One region of the Mesorhizobium sp. M0500 genome, then DNA from elsewhere that is predicted to be linked to it. Evidence: predicted binding sites of a transcription regulator. Region 1 holds the regulator's gene; each other region holds the start of a gene.
What was found. The regulator PhoB, encoded in region 1, activates phosphate uptake and scavenging genes when phosphate is short. The targets are predictions, from matches to a motif close to TGTCATNNANCTGTCAT.
Positions count from the first base shown of each region.

Region 1 (4,599 bases):
CTCAACCTGGTGCCGAACGCGTTGCGTGAAGCCGGTGCCGCGATCGGCGCGCCACGCTGGGTGGTGATCCGTTCGGTCGCCTACCGCGCCGCATTGTCCGGCATCGTCACCGGCATATTGCTGGCGATAGCACGCATTTCCGGCGAGACGGCGCCGCTGCTCTTCACCGCGCTCAACAACCAGTTCTGGAGCAGCAATATCAACGCGCCGATGGCCAGCCTGCCGGTGACCATCTTCCAGTTCGCTCTCAGCCCTTACGAGGAATGGCAGCAACTGGCGTGGACCGGCGCACTCATAATCACCCTGACGGTTCTGGGCTTGAGCATCCTCGCCCGCAGCCTTACCGGACGCAGAGAGGACAGATGACACAGATGTTGTCCCCAGACATGACGATGGCCGAAACGGTCGCCGAGAAGACGAAGATCGAGGTCAAGAATCTCAACTTCTACTACGGCCAGAGCAAGGCGCTGAAGGACATCAGCCTGTCGCTGCCTGAGCGCAGTGTCACGGCCTTCATCGGCCCTTCGGGCTGCGGGAAATCGACGCTGCTGCGTGTGTTCAACCGCATCTATGAGCTCTACCCAAAACAGACGGCCGAGGGCCAGGTGCTGCTCGACGGCAAGAACATTCTCGACCGGTCGCAGGATCTCAACCTCCTCAGGACCAAGATCGGCATGGTGTTCCAGAAGCCGACGCCGTTCCCGATGTCGATCTACGAGAACATCGCCTTCGGCGTCAGGCTCTACGAGAACCTCGGCAAGTCCGAGATGGACGGCCGCGTCGAACAGGCGTTGAAGCGCGCCGCGCTGTGGAGCGAGGTCAAGGACAAGCTCAACGCCAGCGGCTTGAGCCTATCTGGCGGCCAGCAGCAGCGGCTCTGTATCGCCCGCACCGTGGCCGTGAAGCCGGAAGTCATTCTGCTCGACGAACCGGCTTCGGCCCTCGACCCGCTGTCGACTGCCAAGATCGAGGAACTGATCGACGAATTGCAAGCCGACTACACGATCGTCATCGTCACCCACAACATGCAGCAGGCGGCGCGCGTGTCGCGCCAGACCGCCTTCATGTATCTGGGTGAACTGGTCGAGTTCGACCGGACCGAGAAGATCTTCACGTCGCCCCGCGAGAAGCGCACGCAGGACTACATCACTGGCCGCTTCGGCTGAGCCGTTCCGATCATGCATATGAGGACAGGACCATGGGCGAACACACAGTCGCTTCTTTCGACGAGGATCTCGAGCAGATCAGCAAGCTGATCCGCGACATGGCCGACCTCGCCGGTTCGATGGTCGGCGGGGCGACCAAGGCCCTGTTGAATTCCGACAACGTGCTGGCGCAACGCGTCGTTTCCGACGACGCCATCATGGATGCGCGTCAACGCGAACTGGACGACCGCGCCATAACCCTGATCGCCAAACGCCAGCCGATGGCCCACGATCTTCGCCATGTGGTCGGAGCGATCCGCATGGCGGGCGACCTCGAACGCATCGGCGATCTTGCCAAGAATATCGCCAAGCGCGTGAGTGCGGTCGGCCTCAGCGCCACGCCGCGGGACCTGTCGCATTCCATCGACGCGATGGCGCAGCTGGTTCTCATCCAGGTGCAGGGTGTCATCGAGGAATATGCTGCAGGCGATGCGGCCGCGTTGGCCAAGCTGCGTGCCGCCGACGAGCGCATCGACGTCAAATACACGTCCGTGTTCCGCGAGCTCTTGACCTACATGATGGAAGATCCGCGCAACATCACCGCTTGCACGCACCTGCTGTTCTGCGCCAAGAATCTGGAGCGGATCGGCGACCATGTCACCAACATCGCCGAAAATGCGTATTATGTGCTGACCGGCGAGCAATTGCCGGTCAATCGTCCGAAGCAGGACGAAACGACAATGTCCGCACCGGTGACATGATGGGGGTGCCCAGCCGATGATCGCACCACGCATAATGGTGGTGGAGGACGAGGAGCCGTTGGGTGTGCTGCTCCGCTACAATCTCGAATCCGAAGGCTACCAGGTCGAGGTGGTGACACGCGGCGACGAAGCCGAGATCCGTTTGCAGGAGAATGTGCCCGACCTTTTGGTGCTCGACTGGATGATACCAGCGGTTTCCGGCATCGAGCTCTGTCGTCGGTTGCGGGTGCGCCCCGAAACCGAGCGGCTGCCGATCATCATGCTGACCGCGCGCGGCGAGGAGAGCGACCGGGTGCGCGGTCTTTCGACCGGCGCCGACGACTATCTGGTCAAACCGTTTTCGACACCGGAATTCATGGCCAGGGTCAAGGCGCTGCTGCGGCGCGCCAAGCCGGAAGTGCTGTCCAGCGTGCTGAAGGTAGGCGACATCGTGCTCGATCGCGAATCGCACAGGGTCTATCGCAAGAAGAGCGAAATCAGGCTCGGGCCGACCGAATTCCGGCTGCTCGAGTTCATGATGCGGCATCCGGGCCGTGTCTTCTCGCGCAGCCAGTTACTCGATAATGTCTGGGGCGAGACAATCTACATCGACGAACGCACCGTCGACGTGCATGTCGGGCGGCTGCGCAAAGCCGTCAACAACGGCCGGATGCCGGATGTCATCCGCACCATCCGCGGTGCCGGCTATGCGATCAGGGAAGATTGACCCGCCTGGTCAGGCTACGTTCTTTCTGACGCTGGGCCTCATTTGCGCGCCCGGCGCGAAAATCTCCTGGTCGACGAAGCTTAACGCCCGCATCGCGCAGCCTTCGCGGATCAGCGGCAATTCGTTCGGCTCTGTATCGAAGGAGATCGAGCCTGAATGCTGGCCGCCGGCGGTCTGGGCGATTGCCTTCCGCATGGCCGGCTCGATCAGATCGAAGGCGGCGGCACTGGCGCCGACCATCGCGACCGGTGCCGGATCGATCAGCGCGAACAGCGAGCCGAGACCGAAACCCAGCGCTTCGCCGGCCTTGCGGTAGGCCTCGCGTTCCGGCCCATCTTTCTCGCGCGCCCGGGCCGCCAGTGCTCGCATGTCGGCGTCGCTGACGTCGGCGATCGGTTCGCTTTCTTCGCTCATCTGCCTGGCGTTGCGCCAGATGGCGTAGTTGCCGGCATAGGCCTCGATGCAGCCGCGCCGCCCGCAACGGCAGAGCGCGCCGCCCGGACGATGGATCATGTGGCCAAATTCGCCACCCGAGGAATGCGTCCCGGTGAACAGTTCGCCCTTCAGCACCAGCCCCATGCCGATGCCATGCGAAAGCAGGATGGCGATGAAGTCGTCGCGATAGCGATCCGGATTGCGCCAGCGCAAAGCCACCGCCATCATGTTGCAGTCGTTCTCCACCGTTGCCGGGATGCCGAATTCGTCCTCCAGCATGTCGGCAAAGGCGATGTCGGTCTGCGGCGTGATCGGCGACCACAGCATGGCGCGTGCAGGGGAGTCGGTAATGCCCTGAATCGCCAGGGCGATGCGGGCGACACTGCGGACGTCAAGGTCTGGATCCTGCAGCCGGCGCCGGACGATGGCCATGCATTCACGGATCAGCTCGTCGCGCGGCATGGTCAGCGTGTCCAGCCGGCGCTGTTCCTCGGCGACCACCTGTCCCGTATAGTCGATAATGGCGGCCGACAGGAAATTCAGCGACAACACCACGGTCAGCACCGCCGCCGCTTCCGGGTTGAGGGCGAGGCCGACCTGCGGACGACCGCGTTTCAACGAAACGGGCTCACTTGCCTTGCTCTCGGCGAGGATGCCTTCCCGTATCAGGTCGGAAGAGATCGCCGATATGGTCGAATGACTGAGGCCGGTAGTAGCTGCGATCTCAGTACGCGATGGCTGGCCGGCCCGGCGCACCGCCGAGATCACCATCGCCCGGTTGCGCCGGCGCAAATCGTCATGGCGGATTCCGACCGACATTGTTTTGCTTTCCTCCCGGTTGCCGCGGCCGCTCATGAACCGGAAGCCGTCGGTAATGTCCGACAAATAGTGTCGGACGCAGGCAAATAGTGTCAGATGCAGGTGGCGCTGTCATCGTTTATTCCGACGCTCGAAAAAACTCGCAGAGTCATCAAAATCCATCAGAATCGATGTTGACAGCAGCCGGAGATCGGGCCAGTATTTTTTCGAGGCTCGAAAAAATTAGAGCTTCTAAGCTGGTCTTTGAGCCAATTGGTCACGCCGTACGCGGCGCAGGGAGGATATGATGAAGAAATTCACGACCGCCATTCTGGCGGGTGTCGCCATGACGCTGGCGCTGGCGTCGGTGGCGCAGGCTAAAGACAAGGTCATCGGCGTTTCCTGGTCGAACTTCCAGGAAGAGCGCTGGAAGACCGACGAGGCCGCAATGAAGGCGGCCATTGAGGCCGCAGGCGACAAGTATATTTCCGCCGACGCACAGTCCAACCCCGGCAAGCAGCTCACCGACGTCGAGAGCCTGATCTCGCAGGGCGCCAGCGCACTGATCATCCTGGCGCAGGACGCCTCGGCCATCGGGCCGGCCGTGCAGAAGGCACTGGACGAAGGCATCCCGGTCGTCGGCTATGACCGGCTGATCGAGAACAAGGACGTGTTCTATCTGACCTTCGACAACAAGGAAGTCGGCCGCATGCAGGCCCGCGAAGTCTTCAAGGTGAAGCCGGAAGGCAACTAC
Region 1 is NZ_JAMYRB010000002.1:140,886-145,484, reverse strand. It holds gene pstA (phosphate ABC transporter permease PstA) at 1-366, shown strand, start outside; gene pstB (phosphate ABC transporter ATP-binding protein PstB) at 363-1,166, shown strand; gene phoU (phosphate signaling complex protein PhoU) at 1,199-1,906, shown strand; gene phoB (phosphate regulon transcriptional regulator PhoB) at 1,923-2,612, shown strand; gene NKI70_RS04430 (ROK family protein) at 2,622-3,866, opposite strand; gene xylF (D-xylose ABC transporter substrate-binding protein) at 4,153-4,599, shown strand, end outside.

Region 2 (4,599 bases), 130 kb from region 1:
GCGGAACTGGATCGCTGTGAGCGCAATGACGATGGCCATCAGGATGACCGACTGCGCCGCCGAATCGCCCAGGATCAGATTGACGAAGCCGTCATTGTAGACCTTGTAGACCAGCGTCTCGGTCGTCTTGCCCGGCCCGCCGCCGGTGACGGCATGAACGATGCCGAACGTGTCGAACAGGGCATAGACGGTGTTGACGACCAGCAGGAAAAAGGTTGTCGGCGCAAGCAGCGGGAAGACGATGGTCCAGAAGCGCTTGGTTTCGCCGGCGCCGTCCATGGCCGCCGCTTCGATCAGCGTTTTCGGCACCGCCTGCAGGCCGGCGACGAAGAACAGGAAGTTGTAGCTGATCTGCTTCCAGGCAGCAGCCGACACCAGCAGGATCATGGCGTGGGTGCCGTTGAGCAGCGGGTCCCATACGATGCCGAGGCTTCTCAGCAAATAGGCCAACGAGCCGATCGAGGGATTGAACAGGAAAAGCCAAAGCATGCCGGCAATCGCCGGCGCCACGGCGTAAGGCCATATCAACAGTGTGCGGTAGAGGCCTTTGCCGCGCACGGCCTTCTCGGCCATGACCGCGAGCAGCAGGGCCACAACCATGGCAACGATCGCGGTCGCAAGAGAGAACACTACGGTGACCTTGATCGAGTTGAGGTAGGCCGGATCGGCCAGCACCTTCCGGAAATTGGCAAACCAGACGAACCTGCTCTTCAGCCCGAACGGGTCTTGCCTGAGCATCGACTGGTAAAGCGCCTGACCGGCCGGCCAGTAGAAGAAAACCAGGGTGATGGCGAGTTGTGGCGCCACCAGCAGGTAGGGCAGGATCTTGTTGGGAAAGACGACGCGTGGAGACAGGCTGATTTCCCTCGCTATCCAGGTATCGCCCACGCCGGCTCGCGTGGGCGATATTCCAACCGACTAACCGAGATAATCCCGTCAGTTCTCCAGCGCTTCCTTGATCGCCGCGTTGCCGCGCGCAACCGCATTGTCGAGTGCCTGCTGGGCGGTTTGCTGGCCGGCCAGCATCTTCTCCAGCTCCTCGTTCTGGATATCGCGCACCTGCGGCAGATTCGGCAGGCGCACGCCCTTCGAATTGTCGGTCGGCGACTTGCCGATCATCTGCAGGATGGGTGTCTCGCGGCCGGGGTTCTTGTCATAGAAGCCTGATTTCTTCGTCGCCTCATACGCGGCGAGCGTCACAGGCAGGTATCCCGACTTCTGGTGCAGATATTCCTGCACATCGGTCTTGGACAGATAGGCAAAGAAGGCGGCGACACCCTTGTATTCCTCGTCCGACTTGTTGCCGAACACCCACAGGCTGGCACCGCCCGGCGTCGTGTTCTGCGGGGCACCCTTGGCGTCACTGTCGTAAGGAAGCTGGCCGATGCCATAGTTCATGCCGGACTTGACGATATCGCCGAGGCCGCCCGACGATTCGGTGAAGATGCCGCATTCGCCGGCGAGGAATATCTGCTTGGCTTCGGAGGTGCGCCCGCCATATTTGAATGTGCCGTCCTTGGCCAGGTCAGCGAGCGCCTGGAAGTGGTTGACGAAAATCGGCGCATTGATCTTGAGTTCGACATCACCGCCGGCCAGGCCATTCTGCTGGGTGGCCCAAGGCACGTCATTCCACGCCGCGAAATTCTCCAGGTGGATCCAGGTCAGCCAGGTCGAGGTATAGCCGCAAGGGGCGGCGCCGCTCGTCTTGATCTTCTTGGCAGCTTCCCACACCTCGTTCCACGTCTTGGGCGGATTGTTCACGTCGAGGCCTGCCTTCTGGAAGATGTCCTTGTTGTAGTAGAGGATCGGCGAGGAAGAGTTGTAGGGGAACGATAGCATGGTGCCGTCCGGCTTCGAATAATAGCCGACGATGCCGGGCAGATACTGGCTCTTGTCGAAAGTCATCCCGGCGCCGGTCATCACATCGGCCACCGGCTTTATCGCACCCTCGGCCGCCATCATCACGCCGGTGCCGACGTCGAACACCTGGAGGATATCGGGCGCTTGCCCGGCACGAAAGGCAGCGATGCCGGCATTCAGCGTCTCCGGATAGGTGCCCTTGAACACCGGAACGAGCTCATAGTCGCTCTGGCTGGCGTTGAAATCCTTGGAGATCTTGGCGACGACCTCGGCGTTGGCGCCGGTCATGGCGTGCCACCAGCTGATCTGCGTGACGGCGAAGGCGGAGGTGGTGGAAAGCAGGGTCACGGTGGCGGCGATACCGGCCGCAAAGCCGAAGAACTTCATGTTTCATCTCCCGTTTGTCATTGGCGAAAGGGGCACTTCCGCAAAGCCAATATGTGGCGCTGATGACAATCGGACAACGGTTTTATTGCGGATCAATGAACATCATTCCTTCCTAAAGTGCACTCGCTACCGAACCGGGCGCAAGAAATCACATCACCGTCTTTTCGGCGCAGCGGCGTCGGTTTTCCCCCGAAAAGACCCGCCTCATGGCCCGCGGGTTAACCATTCGTTAAAATCTCCAAGAACTAATCAGTCACACCTCCCCTGTTAGTTTTGGCAGACCGAGTGAACCAGGATGCTGACGGTCTATAATTGTATTGTAAGTCAGCACGATCCGAGACTGGTTGCGCTTGCCGCACTCGTCTGTGGAATTTCTTGCTTCTCAGCGGTTAATCTCCTTAAGCATGTCGGCCGATCGACCGAGCGAAACCGGCTTGTCTGGCTGATGATCGCCGCAGCCTCGACCGGGTTCGGCATATGGGCGACGCATTTCATCGCCATGACCGCGTTTACGCCGGGAATACCGAACGCATACAATCCGGGATTATCCGCCTTTTCGCTTGCCGCCGCCGTTATCATGACCGCGCTTGGGATGTGGGTCGCCACCTTGCGCCGCGGCATCGACCATTTCCTCGCCGGTGGCGCCATTCTGGGCGGCGCCATCGCGACGATGCACTACATCGGCATGGCAGCTTTCGAGGTCGAAGGCCGGGTCGTATGGAACCTGCTCCTTGTCGCGATATCGCTTCTGGCCGGCGTGACCCTCGCGGCACTGGCGCTCCTTGTCGTCTTGCGCCGTCCGTCAGCGCTCGCGACTTTCGGCGGCGCCGCGCTTTTAACGCTGGCGATTTGCAGCTTGCATTTCATCGCGATGGCCGCGGTGTCGATCATTCCGGATTCCTCGATTGAAATATCCGAACATTCCATCGAGCCCATTTCCCAGGCCTTTGCCGCAGCGGTCGCCAGCCTGATAATCCTTGTGCTATCGGGTGCCGCGCTATGGATCGACCTGCGCTTTCGCCGCCAGAAGCTCGAGGCCGATCGCATGCACGATCTCGCCAATGCGGCGGTGGAAGGTCTGATCGTTTGCGATGGCACCCGCATTGTCAGCGCCAATGACAGTATGGCGAAGCTGACCGGAACAGCGACAGCCACCCTGAACACGATGCAATTCGGCGAGCTTTTCGACGGACAGAGCGCAGCCGATATGTCCGGCTTCGGCGAACAGGCGCAGGAAGCGAAGTTAAGGGGCAGCGACGGGGCGAGAATTCCTGTCGAGCTGATCGCCAGGAAAATCACCTACTGCGGCAGGCCTCATACGGTGCTTGCCGTTCGCGACATCCGTGAGCGCAAGAAGGCAGAACAAGAGATCCTCCGCCTCGCGCATTTCGATCCGCTTACCGGGCTTGCCAATCGGCGGAGCTTTTCTTCCCGGCTGGAAGCAGAATTCGCCTCGATGGATCGTGGCGGCAAGGATGGACATCTGGCGCTCCTGCTGCTTGACCTTGACCGGTTCAAGCAAGTCAACGACCTCTATGGCCACGGGGCCGGCGATGCTATGCTGCAGAAGCTGGCGCACTGCATTTCCGGCATCCCGCGCCACGGACAGATGCTCGCGCGTCTCGGCGGCGATGAATTTGCCATCATAGCTCCGAACCTCCCCGACCCCCTGGCCGCAGGCCGGATAGCCGAGGACTTGCTGGCGGCGATCCGGGAGGAAAACAGGGTTTCGGTCGGCTCCGGCCTCGTCTCGGCCAGCATCGGCATCGCCTTCTTTCCGCTGGATGCCGAAGACCAGGCCGGCCTGATCAGCCATGCCGACACGGCACTCCATCGCGCCAAAACCGAAGGCAGGGACACTTATCGGTTTTTCGAGATAGCCATGGGCACCGCGGCTCGCGACAAGCGCGTGATGGAGCATGAATTGCGCCAGGCGATCGCCCGCAAGGAGTTCCACCTCGTCTATCAGCCGCAGAAGGAGATCCGCGGCGGCAGGATGATCGGCTTCGAAGCCCTGGTCCGTTGGCAGCACCCTGAGCGGGGTGACATTTCTCCGGCCGTTTTCATCCCCGTGGCCGAGGACAGTGGCGCTATCGCGCAGATCGGCGACTGGGTGCTGACGACGGCTTGTAACGATGCTGTTCGCTGGACAAACCCGCTGATGGTCGCCGTCAACGTCTCCGCCGTGCAACTTCACAATCCGAACTTCAGCCGCAAGGTGCACGACGCATTGACGAGATCCGGCCTGGCCCCCGGCAGGCTCGAACTGGAGATCACCGAAACGGCCCTGGTGAAGGACATGCCGCGCGCGCTGGCAACCTTGAGGCAGGTCAAGGCGCTTGGCGTGCATGT
Region 2 is NZ_JAMYRB010000002.1:14,780-19,378, forward strand. It holds gene ugpA (sn-glycerol-3-phosphate ABC transporter permease UgpA) at 1-855, opposite strand, end outside; gene ugpB (sn-glycerol-3-phosphate ABC transporter substrate-binding protein UgpB) at 937-2,247, opposite strand; gene NKI70_RS03805 (bifunctional diguanylate cyclase/phosphodiesterase) at 2,543-4,599, shown strand, end outside.
Region 2: a site for PhoB is predicted at 2,310-2,326, ahead of ugpB (sn-glycerol-3-phosphate ABC transporter substrate-binding protein UgpB). Genes of this name have one in related genera too.

Region 3 (4,599 bases), on a different contig from region 1:
ATTGGCGGTGGTTGCGGTCGAGAAGGTGGCGCCGACGTCGGTCACAGCGGGATCGCCGCATTTCAGCAGGATTTCCCACCTGCCCTTTGTCGCGGTGAAATCACCGCCGTCCTCGACGATCTCGATGATGTGGCCAAAGGCATTTTCGGCACGCGGATTGGCAGCGTCGACCTGGTCGGCCTCGCGCTTCGAATTGTTGGTCAGCATGACATAGACCTTGCCGTTGGCGGCATTGGGCTGGATGTCTTCCGGGCGGTCCATCTTGGTGGCGCCGAGCAGGTCGGCGGCGCGGCGCGTCTCGATCAGCACGTCGGCCTGGCTGGCAAAGCCGTTCTCCGCCGTCAGCGGCCCTTGGCCGAAGACGATCGGCAGCCATTCGACCGAACCGTCGTCGGCAAACTTGGCGACATGCAAGGTGCCGTCGTCGAGCAAATCCATGTTCGCGGGGCGGTTGTCCGGATTGAACTTGCCTGTGGTGACGAACTTATAGACATAGTCGAAGCGCTCGTCGTCGCCGAGATAGAAGACGACACGGCCATCCTGGGCGACGATCGATTCGGCGCCCTCATGCTTGAAGCGCCCCATCGCGGTGCGCTTCCTCGGCACCGAAGTCGGATCCAGGACGTCGACCTCGACGATCCAGCCGAAGCGGTTCGGCTCGTTAGGCTCCTTGCCGATGTCGAAACGGCCGTAATGCGCTGCCCATTCATAGGCACCTTCGGGAATGCCGAGGCGCTTGTAATTGGCCGCCTCCTTGTGGCCCTGCGGCAGCTCGCCCGAGAAATAGCCGTGGATGTTCTCCTCGGCCATGACATAGGTGCCCCACGGCGTGACGCCGCCGGCGCAATTGTTGATGGTGCCGATGACCTTCGTGCCGGTCGGATCGGCGCTGGTCTTGACGCGGTCGTGGCCGGCGACCGGGCCGGAGAGCGCGATCTCGGTGTTGGAGGTGATGCGGCGGTTGAGCTTGCCGTCGCGAACGACCTGCCATTTGCCTGATACCTTGCGTATCTCGACGATAGTGCCGCCATGCGCGGCCATCTCGACATCCACTTGCTCCTTGCTGAGGGGTGCTTGCTTGGCTTTGCCATCGATGATGGTGACGAGGCCCGGAAACATCAGGTGCGGATTGGTGTATTCGTGATTGACGACCAGCAGGCCGTGCTCGGCCGAGCCGTCGATCGGGATATAACCGACATAGTCGTTGTTGTAGCCGAATTGTCTGGCCTGGGCTTCCGCCGACTGTTTTGTCGGATCGAATTCCGGCGAATCGGCGAACAGCGGATCGCCCCAGCGCAGCAGTACATCGGCGTCATAGCCGGGTGCGATGTGATGCTTGTCGTCGATGCCGGCCTCGAGCTCGTCAAAAGCGAAGGCGGAGCCTTCGGCGGCGCGGGCATTGTCGGCGGTGATCAGCGCCAGCGGGCTGACGGTAGCGGCTATGGCCGAGACGGCAAGCGAGCCCTTGAGGAAGCCGCGGCGCGAGAACCGCGCGGCGATGATCTCACCCATGGTGCGGTTGTCGGTGGGATTGGCTCCTGGCCCATCGTTTTCCTCGAGCAGGCTGGTGCGAAAATGGGCGTCAGGGGAGCGATGTTCGGTCATTGGGCCTGCCTCTGGCTGGATGGATTGCTGGAGCGTGTTGCCTGGCCAATCCGGTATCGCCGGCAGGTCACAGTTTGATGACATGCCGGCTAATTGCCGCCTGCGATTTCGTATCCAACATCGGCCCCGCTTGACCGCGACCGGCGCTTCGGAAACAAGAGCTGCGGCAGGCGCGTAGGGACCGCATCGGGAGGAACAAAAGTGAGTTTCTGGGGACTTGGGCAGCTCTGCGTTTCGACGGTGATCTTCCTGCTGGCGGCGATGGCCGCAAAACAGTGGGGGCTGGCGCCGAGCCTCGGCAAGATTGTGCTGACGTTGGCGCTCTATTCGCTGGGCAATCTGATCATGCTGAGGCTGATCCGTGAATTCGGCATGTCGGTGTCGTTCAGCCTGTCGGCGGTGATCCAGCTGGTGTCGGTGAATGTGGTGGCGCTGGTCTTCTTCGGCGAGCGCGTCAATGCCTTACAGGCAACCGGCATCGTGCTTGCCATCGCAGCTGTGGCGCTGATCACGCTCGGGCCCTATCTGCAAAGGCTGTAACTGCGATCGGGCCGATGAAGAAGATTGCAAGCAGACTGCGCAACTGGCTGGAGTTCCCGGTTCTGCTGGCCGGGCTGGTCATTGCCGGCGGGCTGTGGGGGTTCGAGGAGCTGATGGAGCTGGCGCGGGCCACCACGCCGCATGCCTTCGACACCGAAATCCTGCTTGCCTTCCGCGAGGCCGGGCAGCCCGACAATCCGATCGGACCGGCGTGGCTGGAAGGGGCGATGCGCGATATCACCAGCCTCGGCAGCGCCAGCGTACTGGTGCTGATCACGGCAGCAATGATCGTCTATCTGCTCCTTATCCGCAGGCCAGGCGCGGCGCTTCTCATGTTCGTCGCGGTAGCGGGCGGCCAGCTCCTGTCAAGCGTGCTGAAATTCGATATCGACCGACCGCGCCCTGATCTGGTCTCGCATCTCGCCGATGTGGCATCGCTTTCGTTTCCGAGCGGCCACGCCATGCTGTCGGCGGTGACATATTTGACGCTGGGCAGCATGGCGGCGCGGTTTTTGCCCGGGCGGACAACGAAGATCTATGTACTCGGGCTGGCGGTGCTGACGACGGTGGTGGTCGGCATCAGCCGCATCTATCTCGGCGTCCACTGGCCGTCCGACGTATTGGCCGGCTGGTGCGCCGGCTTTGCCTGGGCGATGCTGTGCTGGCTTGCGGCACGGTTCCTGCAGCGATGGCTTGGGCGGGCCGACGGCACCTGACTCAAATCAGCCTATTGATCAGGCCATGACCGCAGCCTGCCAGCAGGAAAACCATCGACAGCAAGGCTGTCGAGGTCGCCAACGCTTTGAATATCTTCACCCGCTCATCCTTTTGAAGTCGTGCCTGTGCATTCGGGATCGCAGTGGATGTCCCGCCAAACGATGCCGAGGTTTGTAGCATGACTGCGCATCGGCTGGCAAAGAGTGCTGCATGTTTGGAGGCAGACCATCAATCCTTGGTGCAGGAAGACGTCGCCGACCGCGCCAGCGCCGGAACTTCATCCTCGACTGTTCGGCGGTGCCGTTCTTCGATTCGACGGCAGCCAATGTCATCGAGGGTGCGGCCCACAAGGCGAGCCGCGCCGGCGTTCGCTTCATTATATCAGGCGCTTCACCGCAGGAGTACGCCGCATGCTGATCAACCACGGTGTCAAGCGGCCGCTGGTGACTTATGCCGCCTCGATCACGGATGCGCGGGCGCAGCTGAGGAAAGCCGCGCCCGCCGCCTGAGCCGGCAACTGCCGGCTTAGTCGAGGCCCAACGCTGAGACCTCGCCCTCGTTCATCAGCGGCACGAAGATTGTCGACCTGCCGTCGGTGCCGATGTCGGCGCTGCCCGGTTTGAACGTCGCAACCACTTGCGGCGTACCGCCGGCTTTGTAGCGGTAGAGCGTGCCGGTCATATAGGCAGTGGCGTAGATGCTGCCGCCGATGGCAACGACGCCATCGAGGTTGGCAAACTTTTCCGCGCCAGCCAGTGGCGAAACGGCCTTGGTAGCAAGATCGACCGAGAGCAGGCCGCCCGGCTCCGCGGTGCTGAAGTCGGGCTTGATGCCCCTGCCCCACGAAGCGACGATCAGCCGGCCGCCATCGGCGAAGATACCATTCGGCGAAGCAAGCGCCGCATCCCTGACGAACAGTTCGGGCCGGTCGCCGTCGATGCGATAGATCGTATCGGCAAGCATATCCGTGACGTAGATCTTGCCGGACGCGTCGGCGGTCACGTCGTTGAGGAAGACCGCGTTCGGCACGTCGATCGTCGATGTTAGCTTGCCGCTTGCGAGATCGACGACGCGCACATGGGTGAGGTCGGCGACGTAGAGTTTGCCGCCGACAATCGCCATGCCCTTGGGCGCGTCCATGCCGTCGGTCCAGCGTTGCGTGACTAGCTTGCCGTCCATCGACAGGATCGACAGATAGCCGTTGCCGTCGGCTTCGCCGGGATTGCCGACGATGTTCGAGACGATAACGCGCTGGCCGGCGGCGTCGAACAGCGCCGATTCAGGCTGCTCGAGGCCGCCGGTGCGCCAGAGTTCAGCGGCCTGAACTGCCGGCGCGGCCGCGATGCCGACCAAGGCGAGAAGTATCGAGGTGAAGAGGCTCTTCATGGCTAGTCTCCTGTAATGGACTGGCGGAGAGCTAAGCCTTTCGATACTTTTCGGGAAGATCTATCAGGACTAGTACCGAAGGCTGATACCAAATCGTGCAAAAGAGGTGCATCCCATGAACGGCCTGATCTTCGAAGCGCTGAAGCGGACGCTTAAGGCAAAGGGCATCACCTATCGCGTCCTTGCCGAGCGGATGGGTGTTTCCGAGCCTACGGTGAAGCGCATCTTCCACGAGCGCAACTGCAAGCTCGACCGGCTGATGGAGATCTGCATTGCCGCCGGCGTAGAGTTGGAGAACGTGCTCGGCTCTATGAACAGAGGACCAGGACCCGCCAACCAGATCGCGCCGGA
Region 3 is NZ_JAMYRB010000010.1:80,525-85,123, forward strand. It holds gene NKI70_RS19335 (PhoX family protein) at 1-1,605, opposite strand, end outside; gene NKI70_RS19340 (hypothetical protein) at 1,807-2,145, shown strand; gene NKI70_RS19345 (phosphatase PAP2 family protein) at 2,160-2,861, shown strand; partial or broken gene NKI70_RS19350 (sodium-independent anion transporter) at 3,121-3,371, shown strand; gene NKI70_RS19355 (SMP-30/gluconolactonase/LRE family protein) at 3,388-4,248, opposite strand; gene NKI70_RS19360 (helix-turn-helix domain-containing protein) at 4,364-4,599, shown strand, end outside.
Region 3: a site for PhoB is predicted at 1,672-1,688, ahead of NKI70_RS19335 (PhoX family protein). Genes of this name have one in related genera too.